DNA from 2 places in the Streptomyces sp. NPDC057963 genome. Region 2 is predicted to be linked to the other one. Evidence: riboswitches for the same ligand, from Rfam matches in the RefSeq annotation. Region 2 holds a riboswitch; the other holds the start of a gene.
What was found. Region 2 has a riboswitch for cobalamin ahead of ACFVT1_RS15415 (ABC transporter substrate-binding protein). Riboswitches for the same ligand answer to the same signal wherever they lie in the genome.
Positions count from the first base shown of each region.

Region 1 (5,248 bases), on a different contig from region 2:
GAGCGCCCACAGCCACCAGGCCCCGGCGGGCAGGGCGTTGCTGCGGGTCGCCCCGGGGGCGTGCAGCGGGCGCCGCGGCCGCACCGGGCGGGTGGTCGAGGCCGTCATCCGCGGCGGCGGCGGGCCTGCACGACTGCGGCGATGCCGAGGAGGAGAACGGCGCCGACCCCGACGAGCACCCCGGCGGAGGGACCGCCGCCCGAGCCGTCCGCGGCGTCGGCGGCGGACGCGTCCGGGGCCCCGGACGCGGGGGCGGCCGGCGTTCCGTGCCCGGTGCCCGAGATCTGTTCGCCGCAGCCCGAGCCCGGATAGCCGGATATGGCGCAGAGCAGCGCGCCGCTGTCGTAGCGCAACGGCTTGGCCACCGAGGCGAGCGCCTCCGCGGTGCTCGCGTCCGGGGCGACCCGCGCGCACGCGGTACGCGGCGCGGGAGGCGTCTCCCCGGCCGGGGCGTCCGCCGCGGTGCCCGGGTCGATGACCAGCGCTACCCGCTTGCTGCCGTCCTCGGCCGGGGTGTCCGCGCAGATCTCCGCGAACCCGGGGGAGCGGCGCGGTTGCGCCGAGTCCTGCGAGTCCTCGCTCACCGCGAACCGGAAGCCCTGCACCGCGCCGTCGTCCGGCCGGACCAGGGACGGGCCCTGGGTGGCGTACGTCCAGCCGGTGCCGGAGCTCTCCCAGAACGACCAGTACCGGTACCCGTCCGCCCGCGCCGTCCCCGCGCCGAGCACGGCCAGGACGGCACCGAGGACCACCAGGAGGGCGGCCGCCCTTCCCGCCCGCCTCACAGCTGCTGGTTCTTCCGGCGCCCGCTGATCAGGAAGCCGGCGCCCGCACCGACGACGAGACCGATGCCGACGTACCACCACACGCCGCCGATCACGTCGTCTCCGCTGTGGACCTCGTCCTTCTCCGTGGCCACGTACCCGGTCTCGGCGGACGGGTCGGGCGTCGTGACGGCCGCCGGCACGGGACCGGCCGCGTTCAGCCGGTCGACCAGGTCGACGCCGCCGAAGTCGCGGGCGTCGGAGCCGGTCGCGTGGGCGGCCAGGATCAGCTGCGCGTAGGCGGCGGGACCGTTCTGCTCGGCCCACGCCCCGGAGTTCTTCTTCAGCCAGGTCATGGCCTTGGCGGCCTTGTCCTGGTGGCCCGCGGCGGACAGCGCGACGACCGCGTCCGCGGTGTTGCCGAAGTCGGGCTGCGGGGTGGAGTCGGCGGCTCCGGGCATCGGCGCCAGGTCGAGATGGCCGCTGGTGGCGAGTGCGTCCGCGAGGTAGTGGGCGCCGTTCTGGGCGGCCTGCTCGGGCGTGAGCGCCGGGCCCGGCCCCGGGTGGCAGGTGGGCGCCTTGGCCGAGGTGTTGTTCCCGACGGCCAGGGCCTTGCCCATCGTGCCGAGCACCGCGGCCGCGGTGGCGTCCGCGTTGGCGGCGAGCTTCCCGGCCTTGTCGGGCTGATAGGCGAAGGCGCCCCCGTCCTTGCCGCCGCACGGGATCGCGAGCTTCAGCAGCGGGGCGTAGGGGGTCTTGCCGCCGTGGGTCGTGATGTCGCCGAGCCGCTGGCCCTGCCGGGCGAGGGCGCCGATCACCAGCGAGGTGGAGTTGGCGTCACTGGCCGCGCCCGGGGCGTAGCCCCAGCCGCCGTCCTCGTTCTGTACGGACTTCAGCCAGCGGACCGAGTCGTTCACGGTGTCCCGGTGCCCGCCCACCTCGACGAGCGCCTGGACGGCGGCCGCGGTGGCGTTGGTGTCCAGCACGGTCTTCCCGGTGCACGGCTGGGAGACATCGGGCCGGTACGCGGCGTAGGCGCCGTTGGAGCACTGCTGGGAGATCAGCCAGTCCACCGACTTCGTGGCGGGCGTGACGCCCTCGACCCGCTGCGCGAGGAAGGCGAGCGACTGCCGCCAGACGCCGTCGTAGGTGGGGTCCTTCGTGCCGTACAGCCCGGACGGCAGTGCCGCGGACGGCGAGGGCGACGGGGACGGCGCTGCGACCGCGACCGGGGCAGCGGCCGCACAGAGCACGGTGGCGGTGGCGGCGAGCGTTGCTGCTCTGCGGCGTACGGTCATGGCGGGCGGGGCCTCTCCTGCGGGGGATCCGGGCACAGGCACGCTCAGGCACCAGGCTCCGGCCCCGTATTCCTCGACGGTGCCGACCACCGGGGTTCCGGTGGCGGGAGCCGGTCACGACCGCGGACAGGGCATTCCGGCTCACCGCCTGGAACGACGGTTCACGGCTGCGTGGTCAGTGCCGGATTTGCACCGGCTTCCCCCTGAACGGGCATGATGACGACTCGCACACTGTACCGGGCGGGGAGGGGCGGGTTCCGGGCCGGTGGCCGCGGCGAACCCCTTCGTGGAAGTGGTCACACCGCGATGTACGTCACGGGGTCGCTCCCCGCCACGGCCTCCGCGCGCCCCAGCTTCACCAGCCGCCGCAGATGCGCCTCGGCCTCCGAGACGGCGATGTTCCGCGAGCCGCGCGGGATCCGGTCCCACGGCCGGTTCCACTCCATCCGCTCGGCCAGTTCCCACGGCGTCAGGGCGGTGGCCAGCAGCCCGAGCAGCCCGGTCAGCCGCTCCTCGTGATGAGCCAGGAGTTCCCGTACGCGCCCCGCGGCGTCCGCGAACGCGTACTGATGGGCGGGCAGCACCTCCGCCGCCCCGAGCCTGCCGATGCGCTCCAGCGAGTCGAGGTAGTCGCCGAGGGGATCGGTGACCGCGGCGTCGTCCGGGTCCTCGTACAGCCCGATGTGCGGGCTGATCCCGGGCAGCAGATGATCCCCGGAGAAGAGCCGGCCCCGGCCGGGCAGATTCCCCGGATGCCGCTCCTCCAGATGCAGGCAGACATGGCCGGGTGTGTGCCCCGGCGTCCAGATGGCCCGCAGCGTGCGTCCCGCCAGGTCGAGGAGCTCCCCGGGGACGATCTCCCGGTCCGGGAGCGCGGCCCGCTGTCCGGGCAGGGTGGGTGCCCGGCCCCGCTCGGCCGCGGCGGCCCGCAACGGCGCGAGATGCTCCTCGGGCGCACCGACCGCGGTGAGCTTCGCCGCGAGATACGACAGCCAGGTGCCCGGCCGGGACTCACGGGTCCGGCGCACGATCGCGGCGTCCGCCGCATGCATGGCGATCCAGGCCCCCGACGCCTCGCGCACCTGCCCGGAGAGACCGTGGTGGTCGGGATGGTGGTGGGTGACGACCACGCCGTGGACGTCACCGGCATCCGCGCCGACGGCGGCGAGCCCGGCGGTGAGCGTGTCCCACGCCTCCGGGTCGTCCCAGCCCGTGTCGATCAGGACCGGCCCGCGATCGGTGTCGAGGACGTGCACCAGGGTGTGGCCGAGCGGATTGTCCGGGATGGGGACCTTGATGCTGTGCACGCCCCCGCCGTGGTCGGTCACCTGGGTCATGGGCTCGCCCTCTCTCTCCGAGGCATGGCCGGTGTACCGGACGTACGGGTGTGCGGTGCACCGCGCCCACTGTAACGAGAACTTGTTTCAGTAGTAGCCCCGGTCGACCATCTCTTCCGTCCGTGGTCCGCGTGCGCCGGGCGTCACGCGGACCACGGTTCGCGTCAGCGCGAACGGTGCGGGGCGGTCCTCACGGTCCGCATCCCGCGCCGGGCGGTGGACGCGGCCGGCCGGAAGGCCGGTGAACCCGGATCAGCCGTCGCTCACGCGGCCTCCGCGGCCGGCCGGTGCCACACGAGCCGCGGGGCGCGGGCGTCCTCGCCGATCCCCTCGTTCGGGGGGAACAGGGTTAATCGGTCCCCCTCCACTTCCCAGCGGCGCTCCTGCTGGGTGCCGACCCAGGGGCGTAGCGACGCGATGTGCAGGTGGTGGACGACCCGGTCGCCCGTCACCTCGTAGGTTCCCGCATACCCCAGGTACGGAGAGGTCCTGAGCAGGGTCGCGGAGTCGACCGAGTCGGTCGACTCCGGCTCCGCCGCCGGTTCGGAATCCAGGTCCGGGTTCAGCACGCTCACGGACATGTGGCCGTCGGCGGTGTAGGTGATCAGCCCTGTCGGGCGTTGGCCCAGGGGGTGTTCGAGCGTGCGGCCGGAGACGTCCACGATGGCGACGCTGCTGAGCAGCCAGGCGCCTAGGAGGGGATGCCCGGAGGCATCCGGCCGGGGGGCTGATGGATGATGCGGTTCGGTGCGGGACGGGGTGTGCACGTGATTCCCTTCCTGGGTGTATGGACTTCCGGACAGGTGCGTGGGGGACGGCGGTCGTTCTCGTCCCTACCCGTGCGGAACGCCCCGGAAGCGACGGACGTGCGAGGAAACCGACCGGGCGGCACGGCGGCGGCCGTCCGTGCCCGCGTGCTGTCGCGGCCGTGGACTCCTGGAACTGGAACTGGTATCAGTTCTGACACGCAGTCAGTTGGTGAGTCGGGAAACGCGCCGGGTCGCGGGAGGCAGCAGCCATGACCGAGCTTGTCGAACACGGAAAACTGTTCATCGGCGGGGAGTTGGTCGATCCGCTGGGCCGGGAGGTCATCGAGGTCGTCTCGCCCCACACCGAACAGGTCATCGGCCGGGTGCCGCACGCCTGCGAGGGGGATGTGGACCGGGCCGTCGCCGCTGCCCGGCGGGCGTTCGACGAGGGGCCCTGGCCGCGGGCGACCCTGGACGAGCGGATCGCGGTGATCACCCGGATCAAGGACGCGTTCGCCGTGCGGTACGAGGAGATCGCCCGGGTCATCAGCGCGCAGAACGGCACCCCGTACACGTCCGGTGTCATGGTGCAGGCGCTCGCCGCGATGATGGTGTGGGACGCGGCGATCACCGTCGCCCGCTCCTTCTCGTGCGAGGAGCGGCGGGACGGGGTTCTCGGGCCGCTGCTGGTGCGGCGGGAGCCGGTCGGGGTGGTCGCGGCCGTGGTGCCGTGGAACGTCCCGCAGTTCACCGCCGCCGCGAAGCTCGCGCCCGCGCTGCTGGCCGGCTGCTCCGCCGTGCTCAAGGTCTCGCCCGAAACCCCGCTGGACGCCTATGTCCTGGCCGAGATCGCCGCCGAGGCCGGGCTGCCGGAGGGGGTGCTGTCGATCCTTCCGGCCGACCGCGGGGTCAGCGAGTACCTGGTCGGGCATCCCGGCGTCGACAAGGTGTCGTTCACCGGGTCCGTGGCCGCGGGGCGCCGGGTGATGGAGGTCGCCTCCCGCAACCTCACCCGGGTCACGCTGGAACTGGGCGGCAAGTCCGCCGCCGTGATCCTCCCGGACGCCGACCTGGACGCGGCCGTCGCGGGCATCGTCCCC
Region 1 covers NZ_JBHVPX010000007.1:344,513-349,760, forward strand. Annotated here, with positions in the region: gene ACFVT1_RS19360 (energy-coupling factor transporter transmembrane component T) at 1-108, opposite strand, end outside; gene ACFVT1_RS19365 (SCO2322 family protein) at 105-785, opposite strand; gene ACFVT1_RS19370 (prenyltransferase/squalene oxidase repeat-containing protein) at 782-2,062, opposite strand; cobalamin riboswitch at 2,170-2,305, opposite strand; gene ACFVT1_RS19375 (MBL fold metallo-hydrolase) at 2,359-3,399, opposite strand; gene ACFVT1_RS19380 (lipocalin-like domain-containing protein) at 3,663-4,166, opposite strand; gene ACFVT1_RS19385 (aldehyde dehydrogenase) at 4,418-5,248, shown strand, end outside.
Region 1: it holds a riboswitch for cobalamin, as region 2 does, so the genes downstream of both, ACFVT1_RS19370 (prenyltransferase/squalene oxidase repeat-containing protein) here and ACFVT1_RS15415 (ABC transporter substrate-binding protein) in region 2, are expected to answer to the same signal.

Region 2 (5,248 bases):
GGGCGGGCCCGCAGTGAGACGTCCCGGACGAGGTGGCGTGCCCCGGCGGTCAGGGTGACGCCGTCGACGGCGAGTTCGGTCGCGCTCATGCCACTCCTGGGTCGGCGTTCCGGCGGGCGTCGCGGCGCATGAGCCAGAGGAAGAAGGGACCACCGCACAACGCCGTGAGCACCCCGACGGGGATCTCCATGGGGGCGGCGACGGTGCGTGCGGCGATGTCGGCCCAGATCAGGAAGACCGCTCCGCCCAGTGCGGCCGTCGGCAGCACGCGGCGGTGGTCGCCGCCGACGAAGAGGCGCACGATGTGCGGCAGCATCAGGCCGACGAAGCCGATCGGTCCGGCCGCCGCGACCAGGACGCCGGTGACGAGGGACAGCAGGACGAACATGCGGGTCCGGAACCGGGCCACGTCCAGTCCCATGGTCGTGGCCGCCTCTTCACCGGCGAGCAGCAGGTTCAGGTGCCGTGACTGCACCAGGAGGACGGCGATGCCGAGCAGCAGGGCCGCGCTGGGCAGCCACAACGTGCCCCAGTCGACACCGCCGAGGCCGCCGAGGGTCCACGCGAGGACCGCGCGGGCCTCGTTGCCCCGGCCGGTGGTGAGCAGCAGCAGGTCCATCAACGCGGTGAGCACCGCCGCGGTCGCCACACCGGACAGCACGAGCCGCACCGAGGTGATGCGTCCGCCGGTGCGGGCGGTCGCGTACACCACCAGCAGCGAGCCCAGGGCACCGGCGAACGCGGCGGCCGACAGCGACACCGGCCCGAACACACTCACGCCGAAGACGATCACCGATACCGCGCCGAGGGAGGCTCCGGAGGAGACGCCCAGCAGGTACGGCTCGGCGAGCGGGTTGCGGATCAGGGCCTGCATGGCGGTGCCCACCACCGCGAGTCCGGCCCCGGTCACGGCCCCGAGCAGCACGCGCGGTGCGCGCACGTCGAGGACGATCGTCTCCCGGGCCCGGGACCAGTCGGGATCCGTCCAGTCGGCGCCCAGGGCGTGTGTCACGATGCCCCACACCTGGCCGGGCGGCACGTGCACCGAGCCGATGGCCAGGCCGGCCGTGGCGGAGAGCACCAGCAGCAGCGCGAGGACGCCCAGCGTGAGCGCGAGGGCGGCGTCACCCGACCGGTTCACGCGGCGCCGGCGCCGCGTCGTCGGCTCATCGCCGGCCTTCGCGGGTGCCTCCGTCACCGGAAGCTCTCGGGATGCAGGCCGCGGGCCAGGCCGTCGACCGCGTACGCCGACCGGATTCCGACCAGGGTCGCGGTCAGTGGCAGAACCACGAACCGTTTGTTCTTGACGGCGGGGACATCGGCGAGTGCGGGCTGCGAGAGCAGGAACTCCTTCTTCTGCCGGACGCTTCCGGAACCCGCGTAGTCGTAGATGGCGATGACCTCCGGCTTGCGGTCCACGACCTGCTCCCAGGAGACGTCGCCGAAGACGTCGTCGAGGTCTGCGAAGACGTTCCGGCCGCCGGCCAGCCGGATCAGCTCGCTGCCCAGGCCCTTGCCGCCCGCGGTGAAGGCCGTCTTGTCGCCGCTGTCGTACACGAAGACGGAGACTTCGGCGTCGTTCTTGACCGCCGTGGTGGCCTTGTCGATGCGTCCCTGGAGATCGGCCACCAGCTTGTCGGCGCGGCCCGGTATGCCGAAGATGCTGCCGACGGTGCGGATCTCGTCGTAGGTGTCGCGCATCGTCACCTGCTTCTTGCCGCAGTACTCGCGGTTGAGGTAGGTGTCGATGCCGGCGTCGGCGAACGCCTTGCGGGAACGGCCCTCGTTCTCGGCGAACGCGCTGCCGTAGCCGCCGTAGACGAAGTCCGGCTCCGCGTCGAGGACGGTCTCGAAGGACGGCTCCTTCCTCGCCAGTTCGGGTATCGCCTCGAAGTCCTTCTTCAGTTCGGGCAGGACGGCCGAGTCGGGGAAGGCGGTGCCGACCATACGGTCCTTCAGGCCCAGGGCGAGCATCAGTTCCGCCGGGTGCTGATGGATGGTGACCGCGCGCGAGGGCGGTTCGACGTACGTCGTCCTCACGCCGCAGTTGTCGATGCTGACCGGGAAGCCCTCGGCCGGTGAGGCGGTGGCCTTGGCGTCCCCGGCGGAGCCGTGACCCGTGCCGCAGCCCGCGATCAGCAGGGTGGTGGACAGGGCGACGGCCGCGGCGACGGCGCGCAGGGCACGACGGGGCCGGGCAGGGGGGAAACAGGGGCGGCGAGGTATGCCGAAGTACACGTTGAGCCTCCTGGGGAGTCCGCGCTCCTCAAAACGGGCCCGCGACAGGCCAGTGTCCTGACTCCCGGATCGACGCTCCCCCCGCCTTCCCGCGCCGGGCGCAGTGGCATGTCGAAGGGTTGTACTCCCCGGTCACAGTGGCGGGACCGTGCCGGATTCGCACCGGCTTCCTGTCTCCCGTCGCGGCGATGACCTGCCGATATTACGTTTCCTCGGGGCTGCCGCACAAAGGGCGCTCGTGTGAGTGATCGCACGTCGCCGGACCGATTCGGGTCTCCCGGGACCCTGGTGGCTCCGCGCCCACGCCCTCGGGCCCGACGCCCTCGGCATCCGGCTCGGACTCCTCGCCGCCCGGCCCCCACCGCCCGTCCTCGTGACAGCGGAGCCGCAGGCCGGGCAGCACGACGTGGACGGCTGTGCGCCGGCGAAGGCCCGTCGGACTCGCAGGGGCCGGTGGCCGAGGCGCCCCTGCCCCGCGCGGCGATGCCCGATGCGGCCATTGACCCTACGGTGGTGACATGGCGGTGATCAGCGGTTGGAGGCGGTGGACGCGGCCCCGGATCGGTGTGGTGGACGCACTGGCCGTGGCCGCGCTGTTCGGGCTGGCGGTCGTGGCTTCCTCGGTCGTACCGCACCAGCACACGTTCTCCTTGCGGTGGCCCGCCGTGGTGCTGGCGGGTATCGGTTGCTCCGCGCTGGTATGGCGGCGGCATCACCCCTTCGGCGTACTGGCCGTCGCCATTGGCTGCGGGGTGGCCTTTCAGGTGCTCGGATTCCGCGAGAGCCCTCTGGTGATCAGCCCGGTTTTGGTGTCGGTCTACACCGTGGCCGCGCTGACCGACCGCCGTGCCGCCTGGACCGCGGCAACCTTCTCGGCCGCCGTCCTGGTGGGCGCCGCCGTGGTGTGCGACCCACGCGCATGGCTGGCCCCCGACAACGCGGCGATGCTGGCGTGGACGGCGCTGCCGGCTGCCATCGGGGACGGAGTGCGTTCCCGTCGCGCCTATGTGGCAGCCGTGGAGGAGCGGGCGGAACACGCGGAGCGCACGCGTGAGCAGGAGGCGCAGCAACGGGTGGCGGCCGAACGGGTGCGGATCGCGCGCGAGCTGCACGACATCGTCGCGCACCACATCGCCTTGATCAACGCTCAGGCGGGCGTGGCCGTCCATCTGGTGGAACGGCGGCCGGAGCAGATCGTGGCCGCCCTGGAGGACATCCGGGACACCAGCCGGTCCGCACTGGACGAACTACGCGTGACCGTAGGGCTGCTGCGGCAGTCCGGCGATCCCGTGGCGCCGCGTGATCCGATGCCGGGCCTCGCGCGCGTACCGGCGCTCCTGGCGTCGTTCGAGCGCGCCGGTCTGTCCGTGAGCCATACCCGGCGGGGCATCGCCGAACCGCTGGCGCCGACGGTCGACCTGGCCGCGTACCGCATCGTCCAGGAGGCCCTGACGAACGTGCACAAGCATGCCGGTGCCGACCATGCCCGGTTGTTCCTGCACTACCGCCCCGAGCGGCTGACGATCACCGTCGAGGACGACGGACGAACCGGAGGGGACCACGCCCGTCCGGGGACGGGGCACGGACTGATCGGGATGCGTGAGCGCGCTGCCACGGTCGGGGGCTGGCTGCACGCGGGAGTGCGCCCGGAGGGCGGCTTCACCGTGACGGCCGAACTTCCGCTGCGTCCCGGCCTGGTGATGGGAAAACCACCGAGGAGAGACGGGCATGACGGTTCGCGTACTGCTTGCCGATGACCAGGCCCTGCTGCGGGGCACCTTCAAGATGCTTTTCGATTCCACCGATGACATGGAGACGGTGGGGGAGGCGTCCAACGGGGAGGAAGCGCTGGAACTGGCGCGTACGGAGTGCCCCGATGTGGTCCTGATGGACATCCGCATGCCGGAGATGGACGGCCTCGACGCCACCCGCCTCATCAGCGAGTCCGAGGACCTCACCGGGGTGAAGGTGCTCATCCTGACCACCTTCGAGGACGACGAGCACGTGGCCGAGGCCCTGCGCGCCGGTGCGAGCGGCTTTCTCGGCAAGGGGGCCCGGCCCGAGGAGCTTCTCGACGCCGTCCGCACGATCGCCGCCGGCGAGGCACTGCTGTCCCCGTCGGCGACGCGTGCGCTGATCAAGCGCTTCCTCGCGCAGCCGGACCCGTGCCCGGCGGGCGTGCACGAGCGGCTGGAGTGCCTGACGCGGCGGGAGCGCGACGTCGTGGGGCTGGCGGCACTGGGGCTGTCCAACGACGAGATCGCGGAACGCCTCTTCGTCAGCCCGCTGACCGCCAAGACCCACGTCAACCGGGCCATGACCAAGCTGGCGGCTCGTGACCGGGCCCAGCTCGTAGTCATCGCCTATCAGTGCGGCCTGGTCAGTCCGGCAACGGAATCCGGGGACTCACAGGCGCCCCTGTAGTCGTCGGCGCGGTATGCGCCTGTCGTCGCGGTCGTAGCCGGTCGTGGCGGATACCGCAGCCGTGGTAGCCGGGAATCGGTGCGGGGGGACGACGCGCCGGGGGCCGCTCCTGGGCGAAGGTGGGAAGGCGAACGGAGGTTTCGCCATGATCGAAGCCCACTGCCCGATTGAGCGGTACAACGCCGAATCGACATCGATGACCGCGGTCCGCGCCGCAGCTTTCTCCGGAGGCCGGACGGTTCTGTTCGTGGCCGTCCCCGATCCGGCGACGGCACCTCGGGCAGGCCGGTCGCTCGCGCTGCGTATGCAGCCGCCCGCCCCGGGCGGCGTCGCCCGGTCTCTCACCGTCGCGACGCCTGCTCCCGGAGGGAAGCGGCAGTCGCGGGCGGACGCCCCCGCCGATTCGGGGGTCACCCCCGGCGCGGAGCGCCGCTCCTCCGGATCCCGGGCGTCGCGCCTCGCGAGGGCACAGCGGCACACCGGCGCCCCACGGCTACCGCGGGGCTGAAGGCGGCCCCGACGCCGCGGCACCCGCCCGGCGACCCGGCGTCGCCTGCTCCGGGACACTCACGCCCGAACCCCTGGC
Region 2 covers NZ_JBHVPX010000005.1:535,435-540,682, reverse strand. Annotated here, with positions in the region: gene ACFVT1_RS15425 (ABC transporter ATP-binding protein) at 1-89, opposite strand, end outside; gene ACFVT1_RS15420 (FecCD family ABC transporter permease) at 86-1,141, opposite strand; gene ACFVT1_RS15415 (ABC transporter substrate-binding protein) at 1,195-2,238, opposite strand; cobalamin riboswitch at 2,268-2,450, opposite strand; gene ACFVT1_RS15410 (sensor histidine kinase) at 2,757-3,995, shown strand; gene ACFVT1_RS15405 (response regulator) at 3,967-4,662, shown strand.